3 regions of the Marinomonas sp. CT5 genome follow, and region 3 is predicted to be linked to each of the others. Evidence: predicted binding sites of a transcription regulator. Region 3 holds the regulator's gene; each other region holds the start of a gene.

Region 1 (8,242 bases), 1.6 Mb from region 3:
ATGAGAGACAAAGGATTCGAGTATGAAAACAATCGGCATTATTGGTGGGATGAGTTGGGAATCGTCTGCTTTGTACTACCAAAATATTAATGAGATGACTAAACAAAAGCTGGGCGGGCTGCATTCAGCGAAAATTATTTTATCCAGCGTCAACTTTGCTGAAATTGAACGCCTGCAACATCTAGGCGATTGGACGCAACTAGGAGAAATACTTACCGCAGAAGCTAAACGTTTGGAACAAGCCCAAGCAGACTTCATTCTTATCGCCACCAATACCATGCACAAGGTGGCCGATCATGTTCAAAATGCCATACAGATTCCTTTATTGCATATTGCTGATGCAACAGCCCAAGAACTCGTTAAGAAAAAGCATCAGAAAGTTGGCTTTATTGGTACTCGCTATTCCATGGAAGAAGACTTCTATATTAAACGACTAGAAGAGCAATACGGTCTAGAGGTTATCACGCCACAAAAGCAAGACAGGGACGAGATACATCGAATTATTTACGATGAATTATGTCTTGGAAACATTCTCCCAGAATCTAGAAAAATCTATATCGATATCGTCAATCGACTCCAAGCAAGCGGCGCAGAAGCCGTCATCGAAGGCTGTACTGAAATCACACTGTTATTACAGCAAGAACATGTGTCAGTGCCTTTATTTGATACTACCTACATTCATGCTAAAGCGGCTGTGGATGAAGCATTAGGATAAGTAACTAAGCATAAAAAAGCCAGCGCAAGCGCTGGCTCGTTTTTCGTTATTTGGTAAGGGAAACAACCAAATAACGAAACCTTATCTGTTCTCGGTTAAATTCCGCCATGTGTGAGCTTGGCAGGATCTAACAAAGCCAATAGCGCTTCTCTATCTAACTCGGTTTCCTCTTCTGCCACATCCACTACTGGACGACCTTCTTTGTACGCTTTTTTGGCAATTTCAGCCGCTTTTCCATAACCAATAATCGGATTAAGTGCCGTGACCAAAATAGGGTTGCGATGTAAGGCTTGGTTTAGTTTGTCTTCATTAACCGTTAGTGTTGCTATCGCGTTATCCGCCAATACTTGTCCACTATTCGCCAATAACTTAATACTGTTCAGTAAATTCTTAGCAATCATAGGAAGCATAACATTTAGTTCAAAATTCCCAGATTGTCCACCAATGGTAATCGCCGCGTCATTGCCAATCACTTGTGCTGCGACCATGGCTGTGGCTTCTGGAATCACAGGGTTCACTTTACCTGGCATAATAGAAGAGCCTGGTTGTAAGGCTTGCAATGAAATTTCTCCCAAGCCAGCCAATGGACCAGAATTCATCCAACGCAGATCATTGGCAATTTTCATATAGGTCACGGCAACCGCTTTTAGCTGACCAGATAAAGCAACGGCTGTATCTTGAGATCCTATCAGTGCGAAAAAGTTCTCTCCCTTGCTAAAAGTCACATTGGTTAAGTCCGATAATTCTCTGGCAAATGCCTCAGCAAACTCTGGATGCGCATTAATGCCCGTACCTACCGCAGTACCACCCTGCGCCAATTGAGTCGTTTTGTTCTCCAGATAAGTTAAGTTATCGATATGGTCTTGCAGCTGAGCGGCCCAAGCATGAAAAGTTTGGTCTAACCGAACTGGCATGGCATCCATTAAATGGGTGCGACCAGTTTTGGTATAACCCGCCAAAGCATCGCCTTTTTCAATAATGGTGTCTTTCAAATGCACTAAAGCGGGTAATAAATGGCCGGTTAATTCTAATGTTGCACTCACATGAATCGCGCTAGGAATAACGTCATTACTGCTTTGACCATAGTTCACATGATCATTAGGATTCACCGTGTCACCAAGATGCGAACTTGCTAATGTTGCAATGACTTCATTCGCATTCATGTTCGAACTCGTGCCTGACCCCGTTTGATAAACATCCACAGGAAAATGCTGCATAAGGTCTTCAGAATCTAGTAACTCATCACAAGCCGCTTGAATGGCTTCAGACATTTCAGGCGTTAGGCATTCAAGGGATTTATTAGCGCGAGCGGCGGCGGATTTTATTAAGATAAGAGAACGAATAAAGGCTTCAGGAAGAGGTTCATCGCTAATAGGAAAGTTGTTTATGGCCCGTTGAGTTTGGGCTCCGTAAAGGGCTTTTGCTGGGACTTCTAACTCCCCCATACTGTCTTTTTCAATACGCGTTTTCATAAGTATAAGAATTCCTTATTGTTCAAAAGAAGAAATAAAGTAATGACTCAGAACTCGCAAGTTATGCTCCATCTTGAAATAATTCTTAGCATCTTGATACGTTACAATTAAACGCTTTAGGTGTGATAAAGGCAAATACACCTTGTCTAGACAGGTTTGACGCCAGTGAGTCGCGACACTGGTATCACAAACCGTATCCAGCAATACGTTAAACACTCTTTGATACAATAAAGTTGCATCGGTAATACTTAGTCGCTCGGCATACTCTTCTGTTAAATTTAAGTAGTGATAGAGCACTTCTGGAGAATCTGCACACTGTCCACCCTGAATAGTTTGCTCAAGTACTGAAAATGGCACCAAATAATGACTCATCTCGTCAACCTCTAAAGAATACAAATGATAACTATTATCAATAATGTGTAGTAAGACAGCATCTGTCAAGCTATTGATAACGATTCCTATTAAAATTTACTCTTTCCAAAGTTTAGGTTGACAGAAGTCATGACATTGCCAAATCCAAAAATACAAAAGCCCCTGTTACGTCTTCCATAACAAGGGCTTTATGAAGCAATACCTAATGAGCTTGGCTCTTAGTGGTGATGACCACCGACACCGTGTGCATGTCCGTGAGCAATTTCATCGTTCGTTGCTTCACGAGAGTCAACAATTTGAATATTGAACGTTAGGTCTTTACCAGACAATGGGTGATTTAAGTCCACAGTAGCGTGTTTTAAGCCAACTTTTACCACCGTTACCTGACGCATACCTTTGTCCGTTTGCACCATAGCAACCATGCCCGCTTTCCAGCGTTTTGCCCCTTGCAAATGTTTTACCGGCACTTGCTGCTGACGATCTTCATGGCGTTCACCGTAAGCATCGGCACAAGGCACAGTGACTTCGAACTCATCACCAACTTCTTTACCTTCCATAGCTTTTTCAAGCCCTGGAATAACGTTGCCGTGGCCATGTAAGTAAGCCGCTGGATCTTTACCCGCAGAGGTTTCGATCAAATCTTCGCCATGACGCAAAGTATAGTGAAATTGAACGACTTGATTGTCTGCAATCGACATGCTGTTTCCTCATTTTTAATCAATAATTAAGCACTGATACTTAGTGTATCCGCTTAGATAATATCGGGGCATTATAGTGATTATGGTGCAACTTACCTAGAGCCCCTTTTATTAAAAAATAGAAAGCTCTAAGGAGCCTTCTTTAACAATAATGTCTTTTACTAAAAACGCAGCGGTTTTCTCAAACGGAGAATGGTTCAACACGTATACAGGATGCTGATCGAAATACTTAACCAAGGCAATTTCAAAATCATCATGCAAAGAACCCAAAGTAGAGCGCAGCATTTTATCGTTAAAACTCGAGCCTTCCACCTCGATTTTCGTAATTTTGGGTGCTACTAAGTACAAGCGATCCTCTTCAATTCGCACACCAGATTCAAAGGAAGGGTTTACTTTAGTCGTTAAAGAAAATGCTTGGCCGAATGCGCTTAACGTACCAGTCATTTTACCAATCAAATCAACCAATACTAAGCCACCATCGCGTTCCGTAAAATCGATATGTGCAGACGTCACCACAAAGTCTAGATTCAGCGTATTACCATCTAAGGTAAGCTGGATATGATTTTCTTGTGGTTGAGCCAATTGTTTTGCAACTTCTTTATTAACATCCTCCTCGCTAACACGAAAACTGTTACAACCTGCCAATAATACAGATGTAGTTATCAATAATAGGGTCACAATAGGGCGAGTAAACTTAAGCATTTTTTGTCGCTCCACTATTACTCATGTCCCGTCTTTCATACCAAAATCGCATAAAATCCTCAGTAACTTTTTGTTCTATTTCAACAGCTTCATCGGTGGGACAAAAAAGAGACACTGTAAAAACATTAAACCCTTCAGGTGTAGTAGTTATTCTGACTCGCGGCTCTGGGCCAGAAATTTTGATATCCAACCGCTTTTCTATCAGACTGTTATAGCGAATAGCAACTTCATGAAAGTGCTCACTATATTGACGAATTTTATCAAGAATCTGTTCTTTTATAGTAAACAGATTTACATCATCAACCGCTCGAGAGATAGAAAAAGTATGGGTAACATATCGACGCATATAATTTAAATTTTGTACGGTATGTAATAACAAAACACTATTAGGAACTACTGTCGTACGACCAGTATATGTATAGCTCCCGCCCTTCAAGTCAACTTCAAATAATGTCGTTGAAAGCCAATCACTGTCCGTTACTTCCCCTTCATAATTAGCAATACGTATCCAGTCTCCCACTTGGTAAGGACGTGTACTTGCTCGATAAAAAGCCCCCACGATACAAGCGATAAACTCTTTTGTCGCGATAACCAAAGCCACCATAAAAGCAGCAATCGAAATAGCAATATTCTGCAGTTCCGATGACCAAATCAGAACCATACCGACAACCAAAAGCAGATTAAATATGTTATCGGCGGCATTAATTCTTTGACGTTTTTTATCGTGTTCTATCTTTTGATTAAGTCGAATGGCGCGCTTAGTGTAACGTCGAACAATGTAAGACAATAAAATCCAAGCGACTGTTAAAACAATCTCAACATGATCCATCAGAATGGAAATATCTAATTGGGAAAAATCGACAGGCATAGCAGTGTTTCCTTTATCAAGACCGCCACTTTAACAATCATTATGAAGATCAACAAACAAAAAGCACTAGACAAAGATTGAAAAACAACTGTATATTTATACAGTATTATTTTCACGAGGTGGATTATGCCTGTAATTATAAAATATGTTGTAGAACGCGATGGAATCGAAAAAATGACATTCACTTCCAAAACAGAAGCCGATGCGTACGATAAATTGCTAGAGACCGCAGAATCACTGTATGAAATCTTAGATCAAAGCGAATTAGCTGGAGACCATAGCCAAAAAGAAGCGCTTTCTATGTATTTAGCAGAAAATAAAGATTCTCTGTTGAATATTTTAGGCAACAAAAAGAAAAGCCCCCAAAAAGCGAAAAAAACCAATAGCAAAAACAGTAGCGCTCAACTTGACTTAACAGAGCCATCTGCAAAAAAAACGCTAGAAGACTTAGTGATTGAGCCTGATGAAGATATGGTTTACGAGGAAGATGAAAGCACAGTTGTGTTTGATGACGAGCTAACCGATTACCGTGAGAGTGATGCCGCGTAATGCGACATCACTTGATCTGAGTTTGATGAAAGTTCAGCGAAACACGACTACTTTTGGCCTTTGTTGGCACGTATTTTATATTGTGTCTTGCAGTATCCACGAGAGATTTCGGGGTTACGCAATGCCAAATGCTTACTAACACGGCCAGAAACTCGTGCTCGCCAATTTCGAAACGATTTTGGCTTAAGATTCGCCCGCATCAACAAAATCACATCAGACTCTGATAACCCATAAAGCATTTGAATGGCTTCGAATAGAGTACGATCTTCCCAAGCCATTTCGATAATCCGTGAAGTATCAGTCGTCACAAGAGCCCCTTAATTCGTTACGATAAAGGATCTTATACGTCATATTTCAACAAAAAGATCAACGCTTGTATCGTTACAAGACTTGACCAAGAAAGCGCTGAAGCCGCGGATTGTCAGAACTAAAAAAGCGCTCAGGGCTTTCTTCAAACACTAACTCACCATCTTCCATGAACACCACACGATCAGCCACTTCACGCGCGAACCCCATTTCATGAGTTACAACCACCATGGTCATGCCATCGCTCGCAAGGCGCTTCATTACGTCCAATACTTCCCCCACCATTTCGGGATCAAGCGCACTGGTTGGCTCATCAAATAACATAATTTTAGGGTGCATGGCCAACGCACGTGCGATAGCGACACGCTGCTGCTGACCTCCAGATAAACGTGATGGATAGTGACTCATTCGCTCAGCCAGACCGACTTTTTCAAGCAATTCCCGGCCTTCTTGCTCTGCAACATCACGCGGCTTTTTCTTTACCTTAATAGGCGATAAAGCCACATTGCCAAGTGCCGTCTTGTGCGGAAATAAGTTGAAAGACTGAAATACCATGCCGACTTCTTCACGCACTTTATTAATATTCGTTTTACGATCTGTCAGGCTCACTTTATCAATATGAATGGTGCCACCAGAAATGCTTTCCAATTGATTCAAAGTGCGTAGGAAGGTTGACTTACCAGAGCCACTCGGGCCAATGATCACCACCACTTCACCACGATTCACATCAAGTGAGACATTTTTTAAAGCATGACAACCATTCGAATAGATTTTTTCAATATTACGAGCTTGAATAATGCTCTTATCGGTCAAATTAGTCACTGGCAGATAACCTCTTTTCAAGACGCTGAACAGCCCAAGACAAAGCGCCTGTTAATACTAAATACATCAGTGCAACAGCAAACCACACTTCAAAGGGAGCAAAGGTAGAACTCACCACTTCACGACCTGCTTTGGTTAAATCAGTAATCGAAATAACCGACACTAATGATGAGTCTTTAATGAGATTAATAAACTGCCCAGCCATTGGAGGCAAGGTTCGCTTGAAAGCCTGCGGCAAAATAACATTAACCATCGCTTGTACGTAATTCATGCCTAAGCTTCGTGCGGCTTCCATTTGCCCTGGACTGATTGACTGAATGCCAGATCGCACAATTTCAGCAATATAAGCCCCTGTAAAAACAGATAAAGCGGCCACCCCAGCGGTAAATCGGTCAAGATTCAACACGGTACCAATGAAAAAGTAAAAGATAAAAATCTGCACAAGTAACGGCGTACCACGAATTAACTCGATGTAGGTTACAGACAAATAGCGCAGCACAGGGTTGTTCGATATTCGCGCTAAGCCCGTAAACAAGCCAATCACCACAGCAAAAGCGAGGGATACGACAGACAACTGTAATGTCATCAGTAGCCCCCAAGTAAGCGGGCCAATGTTCCAATTCTCTACTTCAACAAGAGAATCCCCCTCAAAGACCAAATCCCCATTATTGACCAGCAATTTATCATATTTGGTGATAACCAAAGGATCGTCACCGTAGTCGGACTCAACAATCAACTTCCCCTTTTCAACCATGGCGGTTCCATCAAAGGGAGACCGAACCGTTGTCGCTTCCGTATTAATGATGTACTGCGGAACACGCTCCCAGCGCCAGGTGTAGTCTATACTTTTACTGCTGGCATAAATGCCAAAGCCAAGTCCTATAATGATAAGGACAAAGACCGCTCTCCAAAAAAGCAGGTGAGATTGTTTTTCCATCGATGAGAATTTCCCCGTCGTGAGTGTAGATCTAGTAGGGTCAACAAAAAGTGGCGCTCAGTTGCGCCACTTTTAATCTAACTATGGTGTTATTGGATGTTGCTAATCCAAGCGTTGCTAGCAAACCATTTTTTATAAATTTTATCGTAAGTACCGTCACCTTTAATTTGTGCGAGGTAGTTATTCAGAAAATTCATGAAATCTGGATCACCTTTGCGAATCGCAAATCCCAGTGGCTCGTATGTAAAAGACTCATCTAAGTGAACGACTTTGCCTTTATTTTGTGCAGAATAAATCGCGTTATAAGGCAAATCATATACAAAGGCATCCGCGTTACCATTGATTACTTCAAGTACGCCTTCTGACTCGGTTTCAAATAAGTTCAACTTCGCTTTGCTCATGTAGCGTTTTACTGCGTAATCCGATGTCGCCCCCAATTTGGTTGCGATAGTGTATTTTGCGTTGTTCAAGTCACGATAGTTGGTCACTTTACCTTCTAGCTTAGGGCTTAACAGAATCGTTTGACCAACCACGATGTAGGGATCAGTAAAGTTCACTTTCAAGTTACGTTCAGGGGTAATAGTCATACCCGAAATGATGATGTCACATTTATCCGTCAACAACGCAGGGATAATGCCATCCCATGCCGTATTACGAATGTCTAATTTTACGCCCATCGCTTTGGCCATGGTTTTCGCAATATCCACATCAAAACCAACGATATTGCCTCTTTTATCACGCATATCAAAAGGCATATAACCGGCTTCTGCACATACTCGAAGCTCACCACGTTTAAGCACT
Region 2 (8,242 bases), 2.2 Mb from region 3:
AATTTTTTGCGTTTTGGTTTCATCTAAAATTTTCGCTTTGGCATAATAAGTACTCTTACCACTCTTTGAAGCAACGACTAACGCACCTGACTTAACTAAACGATGAATTTTCAGATAAATAGCATGTCGTGCTTTTTTCATTTCAATAGGGTTGTCTTCTCCGTATTTTTCAACATAGTGTTTGAGCACGTCATTTATAGTGGCTTTTTTTTGTGCCGGTGCTTGGAAGAACTCTTCGACAACGTGAGCGATGGGCTTAGATCTCAAAATAACTATCTCTATTTGTCAAAATACGGATTATAGTCCGTGGAGTTATAGTCCGCAATTGGAGATTGTATTTCATTTTTGAGATATAAAAATGAGAAACATAGCAAAAGAGGTTGGAGAGCTAATTCGGAGTCAACGTAAAGCGCGAGGTATCTCTCAAGAAGCTTTAGCGGCAAAATCTAAGATAGACCGCAGTTATATGGGAAGAATAGAGCGAGGTGAAGTCAATGTTACGTTAAAAGCTCTATGGGATATCGCTGCGTCGATGGATATCTCGACGAAAATACTGATCCCCGATTGAGAATTCAGCTGCTGTCTATGATGTTCTTTCTAAGTTAAGTGAGATTTCGATGATTATCTCTCTATTATTCATATGACATGGTTAATTGAAGCTTTTTCAACAAGAAGCAACAAATTGGCGTACCTTTTTTATGCGAAACTGTTCCACGCGACTCGCTAGGGCGAAACTAGCCTTGCCGAATGGAAACACTTTTCGTCCAGCGAGTTGGAATGGTATGTACTGCTAGATAACACCAAAACGGCACCGAGCTCCGCTTGCTCATCACCCAACACGCCATGTAACAAATCAACAGCATGCCAAAGCGTAGCTCTTAAATAAGACATGAAACCCATTACCACACTTGGTATCAAAGCCTCAGTGATAACGATAACATCAAATTCACCAGCCACACGACATACGCAAACTCGCCCGCGACTGCAGGCAAAAATGTGTATCGACCGGTTAATAGGGGAAGTGCTACTCAGGCAAGAACGGAACGTACTGGACAAACGCTACATGCGCACCCATTGTTGATAACAGATGCTCAAAGGGTTGAGTGTATAGCAGAAAATACTATTTAAAGCAGTTATGTATCATTATTTTTTGGGAGGGTTCTGTTTAGGCTGTTTTTTCTTTGATGGATCCAAAGACGCTGCTCCTGCAAAGCTATTAATTCCTAGTTCGAGTTCACTGATTGTCTTACGTCTTTTTAGCGCGCGCTCAAAACTGTCAAAATCTACGAGGTTGGCATCTACCATTTTGGCTGAAATAGAATCCTTTTCATTTGCGCTCATTTTATGGTTCCTTTTGCTTTAGTCATATAAGAAGGTTTAGTAATCGCAAATTGGACTTACTGGATAAACGCTACATGCACCTATTTTTGAGAATAGATTAATAGATGCACAAAGCGCTGGGGTAGCGAGGCTTTTTACTAACGTTAAGGCTTCATTGCTGAGGCACCAGAACCTGTATTTGTTTGCTTGGGGGCTTGTTGCTGAGCTTGAGTGTCCTGAGAGGAGGATGGGTTCATTTGGGATGCTCCTGATACACTTTTACCGATATCAGCCATTCCATTATAACTCTCAATGGTAACCATTTCTTTTGTAAGTTGTTCATGCTTTTTATCTGACATATTTTGAAACTCCAACTTGTTGATTGATATTGAAAATCCGAGTGCTACAGATAAGATAATAGCAGAAATAAAAGAATATATGGCTATTTTATCAAGACGTTCTAAGACTTTCTCTTGCTTTTCAGTTTCTGTCCATTGCTCATTTACCATATTAGTAATGTAGCTGGCATTTTTTTGAAAAATTGTAATGATACAAAAAATGGATATTAAAAATGTGAATGCAGCTAGAAAAAATAAACTCAGGTTAATGAAAGTTACTTTTTCTGAGATTTGTAACATTGTCACTAGGAACCCAATTCCAGCAACAGAAAGGGTTAGAACACTTTTATCTTTTTCAAGTGTTGTATTATAAAAAGAAGCATAACCTTGACTTTTGAACTCAACAGTCGATAGCATTTTTACTTCGCGTTCTTCATCATATACTTTGTTATCTTTCATCTTTGCATAAAGATCCTCAGTGATCTGCTCTTTGAGCTGATCTGAGTTCACTTCAGTTTTGTTTATTCTGCAAAATATATTCACTTAATTAAGTCCGTTCTGTTTATGAATGTGAAGTTTTATCAGATAGCTGGCTATCATTCCTTTGACTTAAAAAAGTAAGTCAGACATAACAGTTATGCCTCTAATTTTATGTAGAATTGGGGTCTTTTGTTCGTTATCCCAATGAACAAATTTCTGATAATCACTTGATTTCACAAAAATTAAACTCACTTGGTTTAGTGAAAATTTAAACTGATCAGGGCATCGCCATTCTCTTTCATGAGTCCAGTCTATTATTTTATCTTCGTCAGACAGGTCAAAATTTACAATTCGCCACCATTCTGTTTCGGGAAGAAATTTTTTGGCTACCTTCGTTTCTTCATATATTACTGGTCTGCCACCTTTTTTAAAAACATAGCTCTTATCAAACATAATTCCTATCGGAATGTATCGAACTTTTTTGCTCTTAGTTTCTGTTCTAACTTTCTGTTCGAAGTAAGTGTTTTGGCAAGCAGCATATAATGGTGCATCTTGGAAGCAGACAGCTTCTCGGCTTCCATTAATAAAGCCACTTGAGGTATTGCTGGGAAAAATCTGTCTTGTAGTTATGATGTTTTGAAGGTTTTCTAATGATGTTTTTTTCTTACCATCAATTGTTGAGGGTTTTGTGAGGTGTATTAGTTTGGTTGTAAGGTCTGATCTTTCGGCAATTCTATTTTTCCAACTTTCAAAATTGTACCCCATATACACTTCTCCTTGTCTATATATAAAATTTATTATAATAAACAGTTTAGTATTATTTCGTAGCTAACATCAGTTTTGCTTTAAGAAAAGTCAGTTTAATGTCATCACCTTGACTGAACTTAAACTTACCCTTAGTAACGGTATTGAATCTTTCAAAGTAGTAATCGAGAAGCGGATCATATTTACCCGAATGAATCCAAGTATAGAACTTTGGCAGTTCATAACCTAACTCTCTACCAAAGTTTGAACTACTTTTCACATCAGAATCAGCTTCCAAATCAACGATGCTCATTGATTGTAGATTGGTCTTAATTTCCTCTATCGTAGGTAAGAGTGATTCTTTATACGAATCAGCCAGATGCAAAAGCGTAGCATCAGTCACTCTTGCTTCAAATATCATAATCAGGTCGTCAATCTCACCGTTGTAATAGTTATTATCCAACCGCTTTTCTGATTCAGCTCTTAGAACGTAGAGCTGTTCTAGAGGGTCAGATTTATTTTCAATAGTCTGCTTAGAAAGTTCTGTCTGATACTCTTCAAACAAGCCCTGAACCGTTTCAGCAATCACTTCAAGATAGTCATAGCGAGTTGTGAGAAATTTCAACAACTCACTTACGTAGAGATTCAGAGTTAAGTCTTCCTCACCAATTTCTCTGCTGTATAAGTGAACTGTTAAATCAGCATTGTTTAAATGGCTCTTGAACGGCCAACTAGCAAAGCGTCTCGAGTTAAGTTGATTCAACGAGACGGGGTGAGCTCCAAAGCAGGCTCTTAGCGTCTTAAAGTAGGTGTTGTCATCTTCATGCTCAAATAGACGCTTAACAAAACTCTTCTTCTCACCCTTGAAGGGTTCTGTTTGTTCATTCACAAAAACTCTATGAAGTTGGGTTACTGACGCTGAGACTAGGTCAATAGATGATATGAGGGAATAGACCTGCATACACTTTACGTCTATGTTGGAATCAAGCTCCGGCGCATTCTCTAAGTGTCGCACTGAAACGCTGATCCAATCCATACAAGAGCAAACGAGGTTAAAGAGGTTTTTACCGCCTTTGTCTTTGTAGATCTGATAAACGAACTTTGAGTTAGAATTAACTAAATCTCTAAAATCTGAGATTTTTGCGTCGCTTATGATACCTTTCATTTTAACCACACATATCAATTCTAGAATTGATGTAAGTTACCATCAAGAAAATGACAATTCATTAGTTATTTATATCGAAACATCAGTCGATACTACCATTCGTGTTCTGTGGACTTCCCCAGCTTTATTTACTAGACACCCGTTAAGGTTAAACATCTAGAAACAATCAAAGAAATTAGATTTTTTTATAAAATTGTTCTACATTATTGAAAGTTAAGACTATTTTTAAAAATTATTTGTAGTGCCCGCCGTATAGGATACTGAGATAAGGGCTGGAGTTAGGGTTCTACAACATTTAATATAAACCTACCTAAAAGGTAGATGCCGCCTATGGATGGGCGATTGCCATTGTTTAGAATTTATTCAAGGATTGAAAAAATGACTACTCATAATTACTTTTGTCTAAAGCTTCTTCTTGCTGTTAAATCGATTACCTTTGAGGATCTTTCTAAAATCCCTTTTGAGGAGCAGCATCTGATAGCAGAAAGAATTGAAGAGCTGCAAGACTTTTTGGAAGCTCAATTGAATAATAGCCAGTAGGCTATGGCCTTCAACATGATAGCAGAAATAGCGGATGGCCCATGAAATCGCTTAGAGGCGTAAAAAGATTTTCTCTTGATTCTATCAACGATCTATTTCCCGATGTAGATATTATGTCGCCAATTGGGTATTTTTCGATTGTTCGATCGAGAGTTAGTGGTGATCGATTGAAGGCGATTACTGATTTGATAGGGGAAAAAGAGTTGATTGCTCGGTCAATCGGTACCACTTCAAATCTTAGTAAGAGTTATCAAACCAAACGCTTATCTTCTGCTGAGACAGATAATCTGATTGACCTGCTACGAGTTTATATTCAGGCTGCAAAAATTTATGGATCATTAGATTTGGCAAAAGAATGGATGCGTTCGTCTATTCCTGCCCTTGGAGGGGAGATTCCCGTTAACATGCTCGATTTACACGCTGGCCGTGAAGTTGTGCGGCAAGTACTTCGAAGAATGGAATTTGGGGAGTATGTGTAATGAAGCGATTGTCTCATCAAAAATGCCTATTTCTCCCACGTTTAATTTGCAATTTGTCCAAGCTCACCCCTAGAAACCATCCAACAAAGCTTACCGGCCACCATACAAGACGATGAAAAGCTTAAACTCATCAACGACATCGCCAAATCCTTGGCATAACAGAAAGCATCGCCGTCGTACCCGCCGCCGACATCATGAACATGATCCAAACCAACCCCGCATGGGTCGACCAAACCATCGAACGCCGAAGCTGGTAGGGGGAATGTAAATTGATTCATGTAAAGCATTTATGAGGTTGTATTTGAGTTCGCTAAAACTAAGGACCCAAGTGTTGATTTATGTCTCTTGGTCGAATGCTAGTTTTAATAACTCAGTAGGACTTTCTAATCCCGCGAAATCACTTAAACCATTACAAAGGCCGACAATCGTTGCAGTATTTATGAGGTAATTCATAAAAGATTTTAGGTTTTCCTTTGGTATTTTTTCTTTGTGAAGCTTTAGGGTTGTGCTTCCGGTAGCCCTTTCGATTTTTTCGATAAGGTAGTCTGGTCCTTTTATTTGATAATCATCGAGAGCTTTTAAAATAGAATACAAATGATTCAGAATAAATAATTGAACATCATTGTCTAAGTCAGACAGTTTTATTTCATCCATTAGTTTATTTGTTTTCTCACGTAGTAATGATAAATCCTCATTTGATACTTTAGTATATCCAGTGAAGCCATTTAATGCGCTTGCTGAAGTAAACAGCATAGATAGTGTTGAGGAGCTTACTGCGCTTCTGAATGTTTGCCAATTACCAGAAAGATCCTGCTTATTGAATGCATTTTCAATCTGAGGAAGCCAAGCGAGATACTCTTTATAATTTTCAGGGTCGTGAATTTCAAAAGTACGAACAGTCTCATCAATTAATGATTGAACTGCACATATTTTGCTGAAAATATTAAAGTCATCATCGATTCCAAGTATTGATTTCCAAACGTCTTTAGTCTTTTCGTTGTTACCATGCTCCATCCCTTTTTTTAGTATCTGATGAAGGCGGTATGCTGAGTTGCTCATGAGCTTGGCCACTAAAATCTTCCTGTTACTAACTTTATATTCTCGTCAGTATACTGCCAGTGAGCGAGTATTCCAAACAACTAAAGTTTCTACAATAAGGAGTGTCGAGTAGAAAGTAATTAGCAAGTAATTAGTGTCAGATGCAAATATTGACTGTTGCCTTTGAACATCCTCCCTCCGTGTATAATTCTTAGTGTAAAAGCCTAAAGCTCGATCTTCTGCAAAAATTCACTTGGTCATTCGCGTTGCTTAAAACTATACTGTATATACATACAGTATTTTGGTGTTGATCATGCGTGTGACTTATCTTGGTGTGTCTGAGTCGGCGGCGTTTATCGCGGCCAATAGTGTGCGAATCCCTTTGTATGTGGATTCGGTATCGGCGGGTTTTCCTTCGCCCGCTCAGGACTTTGTTGAAAAATCTTTAGACTTAAATGAGTTCTGTGTCGCTCACCCGAACGCGACGTTTTACGTCCGTGCTCAGGGAGATTCGATGATCGATGTAGGCATTCATTCGGGTGATGTGTTGGTGGTGGATCGTTCATTAACCGCGCGTCATGGGGATATTGTGATTGCCTGTATTCATGGGGAAATGACGGTGAAGACATTGGAGCTTCAACCTAATGTGTTACTTCGTCCGAAGAACAAAGCCTACAAAGCCATTCATATTACCGAAGAGTCTGAGCTGGAAATCTTCGGCGTGGTAACGGGTGTGGTTCGTAAGTACGAGCGCGGTTGATGAAGACGGTCTTTGCCTTGGTCGATTGCAATAATTTCTACGCCAGCTGCGAGAAGCTGTTTCGGCCAGATTTGAAACACACGCCTGTTGCGGTGTTGTCGAATAACGATGGTTGTATTGTCGCGCGTTCTAAAGAGGTAAAGGAGCTGGGGATTAAGATGGGCGTGCCGATGTTTCAGGTTCAGGACGAGATAAAAAAGCACGGCATTGTCTGCTTTTCGTCGAACTATGCGCTGTATGCGGATTTGTCGAATCGGGTGATGACCATCTTAGAAGAGGAAGCGCCACGGCTGGAAGTGTATTCCATTGATGAAGCCTTTATGGATTTAACCGGTGTTGATCACGTGACGGATTTGCTAGCGTTTGGCAAACGAGTAAAGGCCAAGGTCGATCAATGGACGGGCATTACGGTAGGCGTGGGCATCGCGCCCACCAAGACGCTAGCGAAATTGGCCAACCATGCGGCGAAGAAATACCCAGCCACTGGTTCGGTGGTAGATTTGATGGACCCAGACAGACAAAAGCGCTTGTTGGCTTTGTTGGATGTGAGTGACGTATGGGGTGTTGGCCGTCGTACCACGGCAAAGCTAAAGGCGAGGGGAATCAACACAGCGTTGGATCTGGCGAATGCTGACCCTAAATCGATTCGAAGTGAGTTTTCTGTGGTGTTGGAGCGAACTATTCGAGAGTTGAATGGGGTGTCGTGTTTGGATTTGGAATTAGTCAGGCCAACTAAACAGCAAATCATTTGCAGTCGGTCATTTGGTCATAAGGTGACAGACAAACAAGAACTACGGGAAGCGATCGCTAAGTACACAACCAGAGCTGCCGAGAAACTACGCGGTGAAAAACGCCTTTGCCGCGTGGTGAGTGTGTTCCTTCGCACCAGTCCCTTTATTCCAAACGAACCGCAATATTCGAAAACCCTGTCTGCAGAACTCCCCAACCCAACTGACGACACGCGAGACTTATTAGAAGTGGCCGACGTGCTGTTTCGTCGCATCTATCGTGCAGGTTATCGCTACGCCAAAGGCGGTGTAATGCTCGCCGATTTCTACGAACATGGTGCATTCCAACAAGATTTATTCCGAGCCGACAATACAAAAATCAACTCAAAAGCCCTAATGAACGTCGTGGACAAAATCAATCACAGCGGCCTAGGCAACGTCTTCTTCGCCTCGCAAGGCGTGTCACCTCAATGGTCAATGAAACGCGAACACCTATCGCCAGCCTATACGACCAGGTGGGATGAGTTACCCAAAGTGTATTGATTCAAACAATAGTGATGGCGAGGTGTTCAATGAACGATGAAGGAGCCAAAGATTATGCCAGTAAAGTGCCAGCAGACAAGATAATCGCAACGGTTGACTTATAGCTA
Region 3 (8,242 bases):
TTGGGTTCATGCTCCATATCCGGTACGACCAACAGACCATTTTCTTGAAAATTAAAGGGACTCATAACTCGTAAATATTCGCTTTCCCTAGGCACCCCTGATCGCATATTAAAACGGTGGAATTGATTCAGCGCTGTCAATGTCGCGGAAGTCACCACCGCACCAAAACACTTATCCCACAACTGCTGCCTTAAAGTATTCGCAGCTAGGATAGGAGATCCTCCAAGTTCAATGTCTTGTTCCATTCCTTGACCAGACAAAATCAACCAGCGTGCATTAGGCGGATAATTTTGGTCATCGACAGTTGAATACAAACGCCACAAACCAATACAAACCTCTAAACGTCCAAGAATCACCCCAAGTATTGGCTGCCAGGTTTCAGCGGTCTCCGCGGTCACTCCCATTCCTTCGTTTTGCTTGGTCTTTTTACATTCTTCTTGAATACTTTCAATACTGTTAAATAGTTTTTGATACGTTGTTTGTAGACTGTAAGCAAGCTGACGCAATTCATCTGGAATAAGCCCGAACTCAAACCTATGCTGATTATTCTCTTGATCCAGTCCTAAACCTTGGATGTAAGGCGCCAAACCCTGCTGCGCATACTGGATAAAGTTGACAATATTCTGTATTTGCTGAGGAATCTTAAGTAATAACTGCCCAGTTACACTTACGGCATCAGTAAGTTCCTGCTTTAAATTCACCAAATTTTTTTCTAATTGACGCAACCAAGTAATACTTTGCTGTAAACGAACTTCATGACGAAAATGCCCTATTGCCTTATCTGGAAGGTGATGCCCCTCATCAAAAACATAAATTGTTTCTTTAGGCGGTGTAAGTATTGCCCCTCCACCCAAAGACAAATCAGCCAACACCAAATCATGGTTAGCAACAATCACATCCGCTACTTCGATTTCAGCACGGGCTTTAAAGAATGGGCAAGCTGAATAGTTTGCACAATTACGGTTAGTACATTGCTGATGATCTGTGGTTAAACGACGCCAATCTTGATCACGAACCACCCCGGACCAATTATCTTTATCGCCATCCCACTCCCCTTTTGACAGAGCAACATCCATTTCTTGATATAAAACGGTATTAACATCATCAGAATGCAAGTGTTGTTCAAACAGACCGGCAAACATATCGTCCATAGCTTGCTCTTCAGAACTCAAAAAACTCTCAAGATTGTTCAAACACAAATAACGCCCTCGCCCCTTCGCGAGCGTATATTTAAAGCTCAACTCAGTATGCTCGAGCAGATCCGGCAATTCTTTGTGTAAAATTTGCTCTTGTAGCGCCACCGTAGCGGTTGAAATGATTAATTTGAGGCCACGTGCTTTAGCGATAGGAATTGCTGCAAGACAATAAGACAAGGTTTTTCCTGTCCCCGTACCGGCTTCAATAACAGCAACATGTTTTTCTTCAAGTCGCTCACCTTCCGAGCCTTGTTTAATATTACCTAAAGTACGAGCAATCGCACCAATCATTTGGCGCTGTCCAGCCCTTGGTTTATGGGACTTCGCATCCAAAGAGGCTCGATATGCAAGTTGAATTTGTGTTTTTAGTTCGTCTGAAAGCATTTATATCATTGAGTATAGTTAGGAATGCTGTATATAATAACAGTAACTGTATAAACAACCAGATACCCTATGATTAAATTAACCAAAAGACAATCTGACGTTCTAGAAACCATTCGCGATTTTATTAGTGAAACTGGTTTTCCACCCACTCGAGCAGAAATTGCACGCAGGCTTGGATTTAAATCTCCCAATGCAGCAGAAGAGCACCTTAAAGCCCTTTGTAAAAAAGGCGCTATAGAGATGCTATCTGGCGCCTCTCGTGGCATTCGCCTTATTGATATGGCCTCTAATGATGAATCAAAAGACGACCTAGGTTTACCCGTTATTGGCAAAGTTGCAGCAGGGTACCCTATTTTAGCCCAAGAAAACATTCATTCTCATGTCGGCATACCTGCCAGTATGTTTTCCCCCCATGCTGACTACTTCTTGTCTGTCTCGGGAACCAGCATGAAAGATATTGGCATAATGGAAGGCGATTTACTCGCCGTTCATAAAACCACCACGGTACGGAATGGCCAAATTGTGGTTGCACGAATAGGCGATGAAGTCACAGTGAAACGATTCGAGCAAAAAGGCAGCATCGTCCGTCTAATCCCTGAAAATGAAGAATTTGATGACATTATTGTCAATTTAGAAAGTGAAGACTTTGCCATCGAAGGTTTATCAGTAGGGGTAATTAGACAAGGTATTTGATTAGATTAACCCTTATCAAATATTGTAAAAATTAAAGGCGAAGCATGAGCTTCGCCTTTAATTTAACTTCCTTATACACCTTTCGATCTCACACCCTTAATGTAAAATTTTAGGACGGTAGTCATCAAGATACTCTGATTCGTCTTCAAGAAAGGCTTCATCTGAATATACATAATCAATACCCGCATGAAACATACATTTCGCCATTTCAAAATAACGATCTTTTAAATAAGACCGAGTGTCATCGGAAATTTTAAGCGTTGCCAATGGCACTGTTTCCTCACCATCTTCACTGGCCGGACGCAGCACGATATCGCCGTTATCAAGCTCAACAATTTCTAGGTAGGATTCTTTCATATTCAATACTCTGATGACTCTTCTCTAAAACGTAATACTAATTCGACTAGCTTGGTCAAATAGAAACTCACTGACGCCCCAGCGTCATCTCCACGACCGATTAAATCATCGGCTTGAACCATAGACATTGAAGCGCGACACTCATACTGAACCAAATAAGCCTGGTTCAATAGAAAGCACCAAGAATCCTGCCGAGAAAGCAAATCATCTAACTCACCTAACACTGGCACAGCCATTTGCTTTTTTTCAGATTCAGCCAATAACTTAGCCACTTCCAGAGAGCCAGATAAAGAATAGGCAGCGGAGACTTCTTTCAATAGCCCATTCAACGCACTTCTTAATTGGAAAATAGCCGAACTTTCAAGGCCAACCTTCAGCCATGCTTCATTACAATCCTGACTTTGCTGTATAAAGCGTCTTGCCGTATCCAACTTTTGATTGGTTAGGCTAGCTAAACTGGCACTGGTCATTTCTTTTTACCTTCCTCAATCACCCATTTAGAACCAACATAAAAGGCTTTCCAGCCAGTTGGCTTACCTTCTTCGTTTTCCGTCATAACATATTGCTCTTTTGTTTTACGGCTATAACGAATAATCGTTGGGCGACCTTCGGAATCCTTTACTGGAGCATTCGCAAAGAAGTGATACTTAGAATCTATCTGATCCATATAAGGCAATAATTCTTTGACAAGAGGCGCTCTAGTTTCTCGTTTGCGTGGAAACTGACTCGCCGCTAGGAACAGCCCTGTTGCGCCATCACGAAGAACATAATGATCTTCTACTTTTTGACAAGCTAGATCGGGCATAGGCACAGGGTCCATCTTTGGTGGAGCCGCCTCTCCATTCTTCAGCAACTTACGAGTATTTTTACATTCCTCATTCGTGCAACCAAAGTACTTACCAAAACGCCCTGTTTTTAATTGCATTTCTGAACCACACTTATCACATTCAAGCGTTGGCCCATCGTAACCTTTTATTTTAAAAGTCCCATGTTCGACTTCAAAGCCAGAACAAGATGGATTGTTACCACATACGTGAAGCTTGCGATGCTCATCCATTAAATAACTATCCATGGCTGAACCACAAATTTTACAGCGATGTTTATTAATCAGCGCTTTAGATTCACCTTCTTCATCGTCTACAGCGACAGCTTCATCGCCTCGAACAAGGTTAATCGTTGCTTTACAGCGCTCTTTTGGCGGTAACGCATAGCCCGAACAGGATAAAAAGACCCCCGTACTGGCTGTACGAATCTGCATAGGTCGAGAACAAGTTGGGCATTCAACATCCGTAGGTGTCGGCTCATTCGGCATCATACCGCCATCTGGCGCTTCAGCCTTAGCAAGTACCGAACTAAAATCTTTATAAAAAGCATTCAGCGTTTTAATCCAATCTTTGTGACCTTCAGCAATATCATCCAACTGCTCTTCCATTTGCGCAGTAAAACTAAAGTTCATTAACGAATTAAAACTATCAACCAAACGTTCAGTAACGATATCACCCATTTTTTCAGCATAAAACCGGCGATTTTCAACACGCACATAACCACGATCTTGGATGGTAGAAATGATAGACGCATAAGTAGAAGGACGACCAATTCCACGTTTTTCAAGCTCTTTAACCAAGCTAGCTTCACTAAAACGAGCTATGGGTTTTGTAAAATGTTGCTCAGGAAGTAACTCTTGGAGTGTTAAGTACTCCCCTTTACCCACATCGGGCAACGTATTGTCTTCGCCTTTTTTTGCCACTGTTTGCATGGCCCGAGTGTAACCATCAAAGCGTAAAATTCGACCTTTCGCTTTAAACTCATACTCGCCAGAGGTAACCGTAATCGTGGTAGATGTATACTCAGCAGGTGTCATTTGACATGCCATGAACTGACTACGAATTAAGTCGTACAAACGATGAGCATCTTTTTCCATACCCTGTAAGTCATCTACTCGCACGTTAACATCAGAAGGTCGAATCGCTTCGTGTGCCTCTTGAGCACCTTCCTTACTGCTGTAACGTATCGGTTCTGCTGGCAAGTATGCCTCACCGAAATTCGACAAAATATAGTCTCGTAAGGAATCAACCGCCTCAGCACTTAAATTTGTCGAGTCAGTACGCATGTAGGTGATATAACCACCCTCATACAAGCGCTGAGCCAACATCATGGTTTTCTTAACGCCGTAACCCAAACGCGTACTGGCGGCTTGTTGTAAGGTAGAAGTAATAAAAGGTGCAGATGGTTTACTGCTAGTCGGTTTATCTTCACGACTACTAACTAGATATTTCGCACCTTTTAAGCGATCAACATGCTCATCGGATTGCGATTTATTAACAGGGCGATATTCTTTATCTTGGTATTTTGCGGCTTCAAACTTGATTACGTCTTTTGAAGGCGTTTCAAGCATGGCATCCAATTCCCAGAACTCATCAGGAACAAATGCACGAATTTCTTTTTCTCGCTCAACGATAAGACGCACAGCAACGGATTGGACGCGACCTGCGGACAAACCACGAGCAACCTTAGCCCAAAGCAATGGGGATACCATAAAACCTACAACACGATCCAAGAATCGGCGGGCCTGCTGAGCATTTACACGATCCATATCTAATTCAGAAGGGGTTTCAAATGCGGCTTTAATGGCTTTTTTAGTAATTTCGTTAAACACCACACGCTTATAACGACTATCATCTCCACCTATTGCTTCACGCAAATGCCAAGCAATAGCCTCCCCTTCTCTATCCAAATCGGTCGCGAGATAGATGGTGTCAGCGTTTTTAGCCAAACGTTTTAATTCATCAACAACCTTCTCTTTGCCGGGTAAAATCTCATAATGGGCTTGCCAGTTACTCTCAGGATCAACCCCCATTCTTGAAATCAACTGCTGACGAGATTTTTTACTTTTATACTCAAGCTTTTCTTCTGGACTCATTTTTCGAGTCAAAGCCGCCTGCTTAGCTCGCTCTTGAGGCGTAGAAGTCGAAGTCGTACCTGTAGGTAAGTCTCGAATGTGTCCCACACTCGATTTAACAATAAAGTCATTACCCAAGTATTTGTTGATGGTCTTCGCCTTAGCAGGCGATTCCACGATAACCAGTGATTTTCCCATTGAACTGTGTAAGCCTTTTATAAAAGTAGGTCTGCAAATCCACGTTGCACGAAGTTTAATCTCTAGGGGCGCTGATATTAAGCAAACACCTTTTATATGACAAGTGATCCCTGTATTGTTTCACATATTAAATCTTGCGGAACTTAGTATTTCTTATTTAACATACTGAATTCATCGCTTAAGGACAATCATGGCTACACTTCAAATATTAACCATTGCTTTTTTGATCATCATTGTACTTTTGTCAGTGGTCATTGGATCACGCGCTCACCAAAAAGAAAAAGAAATAACAGAGCGTCGCGTAAAACAATTACAACTGTCAAACCGAGCCGATCGCGTTGAACAACACATCCGTGGCCTAAAAGACATTAACACAGACACAATTGCAACCGATGTGCTTTATGATTTCTATCTAGACACACTTCGAGAGCTTCTGCAATATTCAGATGACCCTGAAAAAATCGAAGTTCGCATAGCCACAGCCGAAGAAGGTCGTAACGAAGAGCCTTTAGAATTCACCCCAGAGCCAGAGTTATTAAGCTTCCAAGAAAAAACCAACTACAAAGAACGCCTGACAAAGCTTGCTAAAATGTTACTTTACCTACGCCGCAAAGGTAGAATAAGCAACGCTCACTATCAAGCCTGTTATGAATATTTACGTTGGCTTAATTTATGGATTCAAATAAACCGCCAAATAGTGCAAGCCAATAAAAACTTTGATAGCGGCGATATGCGTGTTGCACAAACACTATATGGCGTAATTTTGTCGCACATTAAATCCGATGCAACAGAAAGGCCAGAAAAGAATGCATTAAAAACGTTCATTACAGACAGAATGAAGGAAATTCTATCTCCAAAAATAGCTGCAATGAAAGACAGTGAACACCCTGAAGACGTTTTAAGTGAACTCCTGCATAATTTGGAACTCCCTAAACAATAAAGCGATCACATATCATGCTTTTACTTAACACTTTTTAATTCGGCTAACCCAAAAATCAAATGCGCCAAGTCTTTCAAAACCGTCTCATCCCCAGCTTCCCCCCAATAAAAAGAAACACTTTCTGGTGTAATCTTGATACCTATGATGACATCACGATATTGTTCAAGCATTCTTTTAGCCTCATCAGAAAGCGAAATATCATAACTAGCCCACCAAGCGTCCGCTATTAAGTGATATTTCCATACTTCGTAAGGCAGCAGCCACACAGATTCTGGCAATGTTTGAACTGGTTTTGAACGATATACAGAATACGCTATTGTTTTTTGATGATTGATTGACTTATCCCACTTGTCAGGAAGGTCAATTGATGTAAGCTGAACAGTAAGACCCAGTTGACGAGCTTGCATACGTAGCGCCATGCGTTGACGCTCTTTTTTAGGAGGCATAATCCATAAAGCAGACCCCATTAAAGATAATGTAATAAAAATAACAATAAGAGCAGTCATATTTTAATGTCTCTCTAGTTTTAAACTAAAATTAATGAATTGAGCCAATTTTCGGAGGTGTTCTATGATGTATAACAGAATTCTACTCGCTGTTGATCTAACGGATGAAAGTATCAAGGTGGCCAATAAGGCCGTATCATTGTGCAAAACTACCGGTGCGGAACTTACCATACTCCACGTTATCGAGTCTTTAAATTACGCCTACGGCGGTGATGTTCCGATTGATATCACCGACATTCAAGCGCAACTACAAGAAACAGCCAAAGAACGCATTGCCATTCTAGAAGCTCAATTAGATTTCCCTGTGCAAGAGAGCTGCATCTCACAAGGTGGTATTGAAAGTGAAATCCACCGCATCGCAGAAGAAAAGAAAGTCGACCTCATCGTTGTCGGTAGTCACGGACGCCATGGCCTTGCCCTTCTATTAGGCTCAACCGCTAACGGTGTTTTACACGGCGCACCTTGCGATGTTTTAGCCGTTAAAGTGGTAAAAGACCAAGAATAACGCCCTAGCGACACGATATAAAAAAGGCGATGTGACCACATCGCCTTTTACATTTCCAATCAGCAACTTAACTTCGTGTCCAAGTAGTGCCTTCTCGACTATCGAGCAATTCAATACCTTGACCAGCTAATTCATCACGAATTTCATCACTGCGAGCAAAGTTTTTATCTTTACGGGCTTGTGTTCTTTCATCAATCAAAGCCTGAATAGAGGCTTCATCCAGCCCTTCTGACAGAGTACTGTTTTGCAAAAAATACTCGGGATCTTGATAGAGTAAACCAAGCAAGCCTGCCAAGGAGCGTAACTCAGCCGCTAACAATGATGCCTTACCAGCATCTTCTGTTTTGGCTTTATTTAGCTCGCGAACAAGCTCAAACAAGACAGACACAGCAACAGCGGTATTGAAGTCGTCTTTCATCGCCTCTTCAAAGCGCCCAGTAAAGGCCGTAGGCTCAAATGATGCAGCAACTTCCTGTTGACGCAAGGCGGTGTACAATCGCTCCAAAGCAACCTTAGCCTCAGACAAACTTTGATCCGAATAATCAATCGCACTACGGTATTGGC

What was found. The regulator LexA, encoded in region 3, represses DNA repair genes until DNA is damaged. The targets are predictions, from matches to a motif close to TACTGTNTANNTANACAGTA.
Region 1: the regulator LexA is predicted to act here: its motif matches at 4,914-4,933, upstream of C0J08_RS18325 (YebG family protein).
Region 2: the regulator LexA is predicted to act here: its motif matches at 6,384-6,403, upstream of umuD (translesion error-prone DNA polymerase V autoproteolytic subunit).

What each region holds. Positions count from the first base shown of each region.
Region 1 covers NZ_CP025572.1:3,817,787-3,826,028, forward strand. The annotation lists gene C0J08_RS18295 (aspartate/glutamate racemase family protein) at 23-715, shown strand; gene C0J08_RS18300 (class II fumarate hydratase) at 811-2,187, opposite strand; gene C0J08_RS18305 (hypothetical protein) at 2,203-2,559, opposite strand; gene C0J08_RS18310 (FKBP-type peptidyl-prolyl cis-trans isomerase) at 2,778-3,257, opposite strand; gene C0J08_RS18315 (DUF1439 domain-containing protein) at 3,369-3,959, opposite strand; gene C0J08_RS18320 (mechanosensitive ion channel family protein) at 3,952-4,827, opposite strand; gene C0J08_RS18325 (YebG family protein) at 4,954-5,376, shown strand; gene C0J08_RS18330 (TIGR03643 family protein) at 5,424-5,684, opposite strand; gene C0J08_RS18335 (amino acid ABC transporter ATP-binding protein) at 5,758-6,504, opposite strand; gene C0J08_RS18340 (amino acid ABC transporter permease) at 6,497-7,441, opposite strand; gene C0J08_RS18345 (transporter substrate-binding domain-containing protein) at 7,531-8,242, opposite strand, start outside.
Region 2 covers NZ_CP025572.1:4,428,010-4,436,251, reverse strand. The annotation lists gene C0J08_RS21110 (hypothetical protein) at 1-267, opposite strand, end outside; gene C0J08_RS21105 (helix-turn-helix domain-containing protein) at 359-568, shown strand; gene C0J08_RS21100 (hypothetical protein) at 724-891, opposite strand; gene C0J08_RS21095 (hypothetical protein) at 1,144-1,341, opposite strand; gene C0J08_RS21090 (hypothetical protein) at 1,485-2,117, opposite strand; gene C0J08_RS21085 (hypothetical protein) at 2,268-2,903, opposite strand; gene C0J08_RS21080 (hypothetical protein) at 2,956-4,047, opposite strand; gene C0J08_RS21075 (hypothetical protein) at 4,426-4,587, shown strand; gene C0J08_RS21070 (MbcA/ParS/Xre antitoxin family protein) at 4,629-5,066, shown strand; gene C0J08_RS21065 (hypothetical protein) at 5,108-5,344, opposite strand; gene C0J08_RS21060 (hypothetical protein) at 5,403-6,137, opposite strand; gene umuD (translesion error-prone DNA polymerase V autoproteolytic subunit) at 6,418-6,864, shown strand; gene umuC (translesion error-prone DNA polymerase V subunit UmuC) at 6,864-8,135, shown strand.
Region 3 covers NZ_CP025572.1:2,241,832-2,250,073, reverse strand. The annotation lists gene dinG (ATP-dependent DNA helicase DinG) at 1-1,580, opposite strand, end outside; gene lexA (transcriptional repressor LexA) at 1,650-2,273, shown strand; gene C0J08_RS10485 (hypothetical protein) at 2,370-2,630, opposite strand; gene C0J08_RS10480 (DUF6586 family protein) at 2,633-3,100, opposite strand; gene topA (type I DNA topoisomerase) at 3,097-5,727, opposite strand; gene C0J08_RS10470 (DNA topoisomerase I) at 5,918-6,667, shown strand; gene C0J08_RS10465 (hypothetical protein) at 6,688-7,173, opposite strand; gene C0J08_RS10460 (universal stress protein) at 7,238-7,678, shown strand; gene cysS (cysteine--tRNA ligase) at 7,746-8,242, opposite strand, start outside.